One region of the Streptomyces sp. NPDC002888 genome, then DNA from elsewhere that is predicted to be linked to it. Evidence: riboswitches for the same ligand, from Rfam matches in the RefSeq annotation. Region 1 holds a riboswitch; the other holds the start of a gene.
What was found. Region 1 has a riboswitch for cyclic di-AMP ahead of ACFYWX_RS42815 (M23 family metallopeptidase). Riboswitches for the same ligand answer to the same signal wherever they lie in the genome.
Positions count from the first base shown of each region.

Region 2: it holds a riboswitch for cyclic di-AMP, as region 1 does, so the genes downstream of both, ACFYWX_RS07145 (NlpC/P60 family protein) here and ACFYWX_RS42815 (M23 family metallopeptidase) in region 1, are expected to answer to the same signal.

Region 1 is NZ_JBIAPU010000040.1:20,523-24,623, forward strand. It holds gene ACFYWX_RS42805 (PrsW family intramembrane metalloprotease) at 1-206, shown strand, start outside; gene ACFYWX_RS42810 (aldo/keto reductase) at 488-1,438, opposite strand; gene ACFYWX_RS42815 (M23 family metallopeptidase) at 1,534-2,562, opposite strand; cyclic di-AMP (ydaO/yuaA leader) riboswitch at 2,574-2,731, opposite strand; tRNA gene ACFYWX_RS42820 (tRNA-Met) at 3,031-3,104, opposite strand; gene ACFYWX_RS42825 (dihydrofolate reductase family protein) at 3,284-4,101, opposite strand, start outside.
Region 2 is NZ_JBIAPU010000003.1:365,525-369,625, reverse strand. It holds gene ACFYWX_RS07155 (hypothetical protein) at 1-200, shown strand, start outside; gene ACFYWX_RS07150 (tellurite resistance/C4-dicarboxylate transporter family protein) at 178-1,164, opposite strand; gene ACFYWX_RS07145 (NlpC/P60 family protein) at 1,253-2,437, opposite strand; cyclic di-AMP (ydaO/yuaA leader) riboswitch at 2,445-2,606, opposite strand; gene pcrA (DNA helicase PcrA) at 2,946-4,101, shown strand, end outside.

The DNA of each region.
Region 1 (4,101 bases):
CTGGCCCGGGGCATGGGGCTGGCCCGGGGCATGGGGCTGGCCCGGGGCATGGGGCTGGCCCGGGGCATGGGGCTGGCCCGGGGCATGGAGCTGGCCCGGGGCATGGAGCTGGCCCGGGGCATGGAGCTGGCCCGGGGTATGAGGCCGTGCCGGGCTACGGATATCCGGCGGCGCCCTACCCCGCGTACAACCCTTACCGGTCGTAGCCGGAAAGGGTTCCCGGGAGTTCAGCACCGCCGGACACCGCCGGACACCGCCGACACCGCCGACACGGCGGTCACAGCGGACACGGCGGACACTGCCCGACCGCCGTCGCGCCTGACCGCCGTCGCGCCTGACCGCCATCGCGCCCGACCGCCATCGCGCCCGACCGCCATCGCGCCCGACCGCCATCGCGCCCGACCGCCATCGCGCCCGACCGCCATCGCGCCCGACCGCCGCCGCGCCCGACCGCCATCGCGCCCGACCGCCGCCGCGGCCGACGGGACTACGCCGACGCCTCCGTCAGCTTCGCCACCTCCGCCTCCGTCAGCTCCAGCTCCGCCACGCCCACCAGTGCCGGCAGTTGCTCGACCGTACGGGCGGAAGCGATGGGCGCCGCGACGGTCGGCTGGGCGGCGAGCCAGGCGAGGGCGACCGTGGCGACGGGGGCGTCGTGGGCCGCGGCGATCTCGTCGAGGGCGGTGAGGACCTTGATGCCACGCTCGGATTCGAGGTGCTTGGCGGCCTGGCCGGCACGCGCGCTGTCCACCGTCTTACCGGGGCGGTACTTGCCGGTGAGGAAGCCGGTGGCGAGCGCGAAGTACGGGACGGCGGCGAGGCCGGCGCGGGAGGCGAGGTCACGCAGCTCGCCCTCGTAGGTGTCGCGGGAGACGAGGTTGTAGTGGGGCTGGAGGGCGACGTACCGGGCGAGGCCCTCGCGGTCGGAGAACTCCAGGGACTCACGAAGGCGTTCGGGCGAGATGTTGGAGGCGGCGATGTGCCGCACCTTGCCCGCCCGCACCAGCTCGTCGAGGGCGCCGATGATCTCCTCGACGGGCACCTCGGGCCTGTCGAAGTGCGTGTAGTAGAGGTCGATGTAGTCGGTGTCCAGGCGGCGCAGGGAGGCGTCGGCGGCGGCCTTGATGTTGGCCGCGCTCAGGCCCTGGTACTCGGGGTGCTGGCCGACCTTGGTGGCGATGACGACGTCGGAGCGGCTGCCGCGGGCCTTGACCCACTTGCCGAGGACGGTCTCGGACTCGCCGCCCGAATTGCCCTCGGCCCACGCCGAGTAGGCGTCGGCGGTGTCGACGAAGTTGCCGCCGGCGGCCGTGTAGGCGTCAAGGACGTCGAAGGAGGTGGCCTCGTCGGCGGTCCAGCCGAAGACGTTGCCGCCGAGAGCGAGGGGGAAGACCTCAAGGTCGGAGGAGCCGAGCTTGCGCAGAGAAGAAGAAGTCATGCTGCACGTCAACGCCGTGACGGGAGGCGCGCATTCCGCGCCTCCCGTCAACAGCGTGTGAACATCCGGGAGACCTCACCGACTCCCGGACGACCTCAGGGGTTGATCCCCTTGCTGCGCAGCCAGGCCCCCGGGTCGATGCCCGAGCTGCTGCCGCCCGGGTGGACCTCCAGGTGGAGGTGGGCACCCGTGACGTTGCCGGTGGCGCCGACACGGCCGATGACGTCGCCCGTGGCGACCTTCTGGCCGACGCTGACGCTGATGGAGGACTGGTGCGCGAACCAGAGCTCCGTGCCGTCGTCGAGCGTGAGGATCGTGCGGTAGCCGTAGGAGCCGGCCCAGCCCGCCTCGGTGATGGTGCCGCTGTGGACCGCCTTGATGAGCGTGCCGGTGGGGGCGGCGAAGTCGAGGCCGGTGTGGTAGCCGGAGGACCAGTAGGAGCCGGCCTGACCGAAGGTCGAGGTGATGGTGTACGAGGAGGTCGGGAGCGTGTACTCCTTGGCCAGCTCGGCGAGGCGCTCGGCCTCGGCCTTGCGCTTGGCCTCCTCCTCCACCTTCTTCTTGGCGGCGGCGGCCTTGGCCTTGGCCTCCTGCTCCGCCTTGGCGGCGGCGTCCGAGGCGGCCTTGGCAGCGGCGGCCTCGGCGGCGGCCTGGGCCTTGCTCTCCATCTGGCCCTGCTGCGACTCGGCCTGGGCCATGATGCGGCTGCGCAGCGACTCACCGGCGTCGGCGGCGCTCTGGGTGGTGTCGTCGGTGCTCGTGCCGACGCTGCTGAGGGCGGCCGCGGCGTCCTCAGCGGCTTCCTTGTCGTCCGTCAGGAGCGAGCCGACGGAGGGCAGGTCGGGCATGGAGATGGAGACCGGCGGCTTGCCGGTGTTGGCGCTGGCCATGCCGCCCGCGCCGACGGCGGCGATGACGCCGACGCCCAGGACGGTGGAGCTGCGGGCGAGCCCGCCACGCTGCTTGGCGACGCGGTGCCGGCCACGTACCGGGCGAATGGACTCCGCGGTGGGGTTCCACTCCTCCCAGGGGCCCTCGTCGGTGCGGTAGTCGCCGTAGCCGAAGGTCTCGGTACTGCGGCGGCTCGGCGCGGGGGCCTCGGGGGCAGGCGGGTTGGACGCCACGAAGGCGTACTCCTTTCCTTCCGTGACGCCTACCGGGTTAGCTGACGGGTTCGGAGCGGGAAGGTCTCCTACGCGCGTATACCGGCCGTGAGTCCACGGCGGCATCCACGTGATTCACCCCAAGGTGGTGGTTCCCCGGTTCCCTTGCGGGATTCGGCGCGTGAGCACGGAGCCGTCTCTTGTGACGGCTGGGACGACCGCGCTGCGTTATCGAACGTTAATAGACACGGGGTCAGGTTTCCAAGCTGTTCCGCTTGATCATTAACATTTTTCGCCGTGGACTTACGGCCCATGAACGGCTAAAAACGGGCGAGTTGGCCGCGCGGCTGACCACATACGGTTTCTGACGTTACGTCAGTCGTTATGCGGAGCGGGGCGGATCCCTCACACCCTGTGACGACGGCCACCGGCGCCCCCAGAACACACCGATGGCCGGGATTCGTGAGAATCCCGGCCATCGGCCTTCAGTAGCGGGGACAGGATTTGAACCTGCGACCTCTGGGTTATGAGCCCAGCGAGCTACCGAGCTGCTCCACCCCGCGTCGTTGACTCAAGTGTACGGCATCCGCGGGGTGCGAAGCACCACGGTTTCGCGGTGGGGTCCGAGGCGGTGTGATCACGCTTTCGAGGCGGCGTGATCGCGCTGGTGAGGCGGCCGATTCCGGTGACGGGATGCGGCTGACTCCGGTGACGGGATGCGGCTGACTCCGGTGACGGGTGGTCAGCCGAGCAGGTGGCCGTTGGGGGCCTTGGCCCGCTGCGCGTACTCCGGCAGTACGACGACCTCGGCGCCGCCCGCCACCAGCACGCCCGTGCCGTCGGCGCCCTCGACGAAGGTGTCGGGCTCGCGCCAGGCCGTGACGACCCGCCGTACCCCCGCGTCGAGGACCAGCCGGGCGCAGGGGGCGGGCCGGGAGGCGCGGCGGGCGCACGGTTCGAGGCTGCTGTAGACGGTTGCGGACGCGAGCCTCGGGTCGGCCGGGTCGATCTTCGCGAGGGCCGCCTCCTCCGCGTGCACGACAAGATCCCCGCCCTCCCGGGAATGCCCTCGCGCCAGTTCCGTCCCGTCGGCCGCCACGACCACCGCGCCCACACTGAACGCGGTCTCCGACGGCGGACACAGCGCCGCGAGCTCGCAGGCGAGGGCGAGCCAGTGCCGGTCGGCGGGGGACACCGACCCGGCGCTGCCGGGTGCCGTCGGTTCGTAGCGCATCAGCACGACGTCCTCGATGCGCCGTGTCTCGACGAGCCGCAGCCGACCGCCCTGGTAGGCGCCCGGCCCGAACAGTCGAGGTGCCTCGGGGTCGCCCACGAAGAGGGGCGCGAGGACGAGCTGGAGTTCGTCGGCGAGTTCCTGCTGGAGCAGCTGGGTGTGGATGGTTCCGCCGCCCTCGACCATGAGCCGCCGTACGCCACGTACGTCGTGGAGGTGCTCCAGGAGCCCGCGCCAGTCGAGCTCGCCGCCCAGCCCCACGACGTCGGCGTCGATGCCGCCCCGCCGGGCCCGTTCGGCGCCCTTGTCCGTCGTATAGAGGACCT
Region 2 (4,101 bases), on a different contig from region 1:
GCGTGATCCTGGTCGGCCTCAACCAGGCCGACGACCAGCCGGTCAACAACATCAAGATCGGCGTGAAGCTGGCCCTGCTGATCGTGATCCTGGGTCTCGTCTACGTGAAGCGGGACGACGAGAAGGTCGACAAGGGCCTGTTCGGGCTGGTCGGCGCGCTGACCACGGCGAACATCTTCATCGCGGTGCTGTGGACGTGACCTCGGCCCTGACGGCCGCCCAGGCCGCCCGTACCGCACCCGCGGCGACGGCCAGCCACACCGCCACCGCGATCCACAGCAGCGCCTGACCGGGCCCCTTCAGCCATGAGACGTCGAGGGCGGCGGCGACGGACAGCATCGCCGCCGCCGTCATCCCCATCGGGAACGCCGTCGCCCAGCGGCACTCGTCGTAGTGCGGGCGCGGCCGGACGCATTCGGCGATGAGCAGTACGGCGTACCAGCACAGGTCGAGCACGAGCAGCCCGATCGTCACGGTGCGCAGGACGCCGCCGTCGTCGTCGTTCCACAGATACAGGCGCGCGCTGTCGGCGGCGAGCAGCTTCGACCCGGCGAGCGCCGAGATGGCGAGCGCGCCGCCCGCGATCCACTGGTCGCCCGCGCCCTCGGTCACCTGCCGGGGGTCGAAGCAGAACAGCGCGGCGCAGTAGAGCACCAGACCGAGCCAGAAGAGCACCAGAGCGGCGTGCGCGAGCCAGTCGGTCGCCTCGGCCCCGGAGAGGGTGGCGGCCAGTACGGCGAGCCCCTGCGTGGCCACACAGCCCAGGAACACCGTCCCCGGCATGCGCCGCCGCCAGCGCAGTACGACGGTGAAGAGCAGCCCCGGCCACAGCACCGCCGACAGCGCCAGCAGAGCCGCCGCGACGGTCTGCTGTCCCAGGGCCGAGAAGCCGGTGCCGAGCACCGTGGTGGCGGCGACCGCCGTGAGCGCGCCCGGCGTGGCCGCCTCCGCCACCCACCTCTCGCGCTCCCACAGCAGCCGTACGACGAAGTGCGCCGCCAGGGCCAGCCACGCGGCCGACGCCGCTCCGAGGGCGACCCGGGACAGCGCCTCGTACCCCGCCGACCACAGACCGACCGCCAGGATGCCGGTCGCCATCAGAGCGGCCCCGGTCGCCGGCGAACGCTGCGCCCACCAGGCGCGGAGGGGGGAGGTTCGGGGCATGCCCCGATGCTAAGGAGCCACCTCGCCGCGGGCGCGGATAAGGCACTCCACGCGCGCGTGCCCCCACCCGGTCGGCCGCCCAGGTGTCTCAGGCCGGTCGTACGACGCTGTAGATCGACGACTCGCCGTCGTAGTAGATGGACTCCTCGCGGACGTACGCACCCGGCTTCGGGGCGTGGATCATCATGCCGTTGCCGATGTAGAGGCCGACGTGGCTGATGTCGTCGTAGAAGAAGACCAGGTCACCGGGCTGGGCGTTGGCGAGGGAGACCGTGGTGCCGGCGTTGACCTGGTCGTAGGTGACGCGGGGGAGGTCCACGCCGGCGGCCTTCCAGGCAGCCTGGGTGAGGCCGGAGCAGTCGTAGGAGTCCGGGCCGGTGGCGCCCCACACGTACGGCTTGCCGATCTGGGCGCGGGCGAAGGCGAGCGCCTTGTCGGCCTTGGTGGCGTACGAGGAGTCGGCGGGGGCCGACGAGGACGAGGAGGACGACGAAGACGAGGACGAGGACGAGGACGACGAGGGGCTGTCCTGTTGGGCCGCTGCCTCCTCCTGGGCCTTCTGCTGCGCCGCCTGCTGCTTCGCCAGCTCCGCCGCCTTGCGCGCGGCCGCTTCCTGCTTCCGCTTCTCGATCGCCGCGAGTCGCGCCTTCTCCTCCGCCGTCAGCTTCGACAGCAGCTCGCGCGCGTCGGATAGCTTCGTCTGGACGGTGGTCTTGGCGGTCTTCAGGTCGTTCTGCGAGTCGGTGAGCGTGGAGAGGCTCTCGCCGGCCTCCTGGCGCTTCTTCATCGTCGCCGACTGCTCGGCGAAGTAGTCGTCGACCTCCTGCTTCTGACGACCGGTCATCCGGTCCATCAGCTGGGTCTGGTCGAAGTAGTCCTGCGGGGAGTCCGCCAGCAGGAAGGTCGCGGTGTCGGGCGCGGCCGCGCCGGTGCGGTACTGGGCCGCGGCGTATGAGCCGAGCCGCTCGCGCTCCTCGTTGAGCTTCTGCGCGCGCTTGGCGACGTCGTCGAGGAGGGTGTCGACCTGCTTGCGCTGCTTCGCGGTCTTCTCCTTGGCCGCGTTGTACTTCTCGGTCGCCGACTCCGCCTGACGGTAGAGGTCGTCGACCTTCTTCTCGACCTCCTCGAGGCTCGGCTTGTCGTCCGCGGGTGCGGCGTTCGCCGTCTGGGAGAGCAGGGCCACGGAGGTGAGGGCGGCCGTGGCGAGGGCGGGCGTGCGTATGCCCGCCACGCGCGTGCCCGCAGAGCGGGGCTTGCGGTGCTGCGACGCCAAGGGAGGCGACTCCTTCCATCGTCCGCCTACCGGGTTAGCTGTCGGGTTCGGGCGGGTGGTTCGGAAGGGTTGCCCTACGGCCCTCTCCCCGTCAGGAGAGTCGGGCCGATTCACCCCAAGGTCTCGGTGGGTCCCCGGCTCCGGCCGGCATGTGCGGCGCGGGCGGACTCGGCGGAGGCCGCGCGGCCCGGCGACGTTCGCCGGTGGGGGTCGTACGGCCTGCCCGGCACGGTAGCCAACTGGTGTGGCCCCTGTGAAGGTTGATGGGTGATATGCCCGATACATTTTCGTGACCCGGGCTCAGGTGTCGGCTTGGGGTGACCAGTGTGGTGAGTTTTGGGTCAGGTTATGCATGTTTGGTGCACGCATTGCTGACCGTAATGAGGTGGATTCGGAGGGTGGGAATGTGGCGTGATGGTCGGGTCCGGAAGATCCTCGGCTTCTGATTCCGGGGATGTTTTCGGGGCGGCGGTCGGTTGTCGGTGGGGCGCCCTAGACTCGGAGAGCGATGAGCAGCCTCTTTGACGACAGCTTCCTGGCGGACCTCCAGGCCCCGAAGGGCCATGGGGAAGAGCCTCCGCCACCGCCCGACGACGATCACGTACCGGAGCCGATCCCGGACGATCTGTTCGGCGGGAAGTTCGACGTGCCGCCGGACCGGGAGGCGTACTACCGCGACGGCGCCCCGCGCCCGGCGGTGGACCCGGCCGCGCTCCTGGAGGGGCTGAACGAGAACCAGCGCGCCGCCGTCGTGCACTCCGGTTCCCCGCTGCTCATCGTGGCCGGCGCAGGCTCCGGCAAGACCCGCGTGCTGACCCACCGCATCGCCCACCTGCTCGGCGAGCGGAACGTGCATCCCGGCCAGATCCTCGCGATCACCTTCACCAACAAGGCCGCGGGCGAGATGAAGGAGCGCGTCGAGCAGCTCGTCGGCCCGCGCGCGAACGCGATGTGGGTGATGACCTTCCACAGCGCGTGCGTGCGCATCCTGCGCCGCGAGTCCAAGAAGCTCGGCTTCACGTCGTCGTTCTCGATCTACGACGCCGCCGACTCCAAGCGCCTGATGGCCCTGGTCTGCCGCGACCTGGACCTCGACCCCAAGCGCTTCCCGCCCAAGTCCTTCAGCGCCAAGATCAGCAACCTCAAGAACGAGCTGATCGACGACGAGGACTTCGCCGCGCAGGCCACCGACGGCTTCGAGAAGACCCTCGCCCAGGCCTACGCCCTCTACCAGTCGCGGCTGCGTGAGGCGAACGCTCTCGACTTCGACGACCTGATCATGACGACGGTCAACCTGCTGCGCGCCTTCCCGGACGTCGCCGAGCACTACCACCGCCGCTTCAGGCACGTCCTCGTCGACGAGTACCAGGACACCAACCACGCGCAGTACTCCCTCGTCCGCGAGCTCGTCGGCACCTCCGAGCACCCCGTCGACGTCCCGCCCAGCGAGTACGACGTCCCGCCCGCCGAGCTCTGCGTCGTGGGCGACGCCGACCAGTCGATCTACGCCTTCCGCGGCGCGACCATCCGCAACATCCTCCAGTTCGAGGAGGACTACCCGGACGCGACGACGATCCTGCTGGAGCAGAACTACCGCTCCACCCAGACGATCCTCAGCGCGGCCAACGCGGTCATCGAGCGCAACGAGTCCCGCCGCCCCAAGA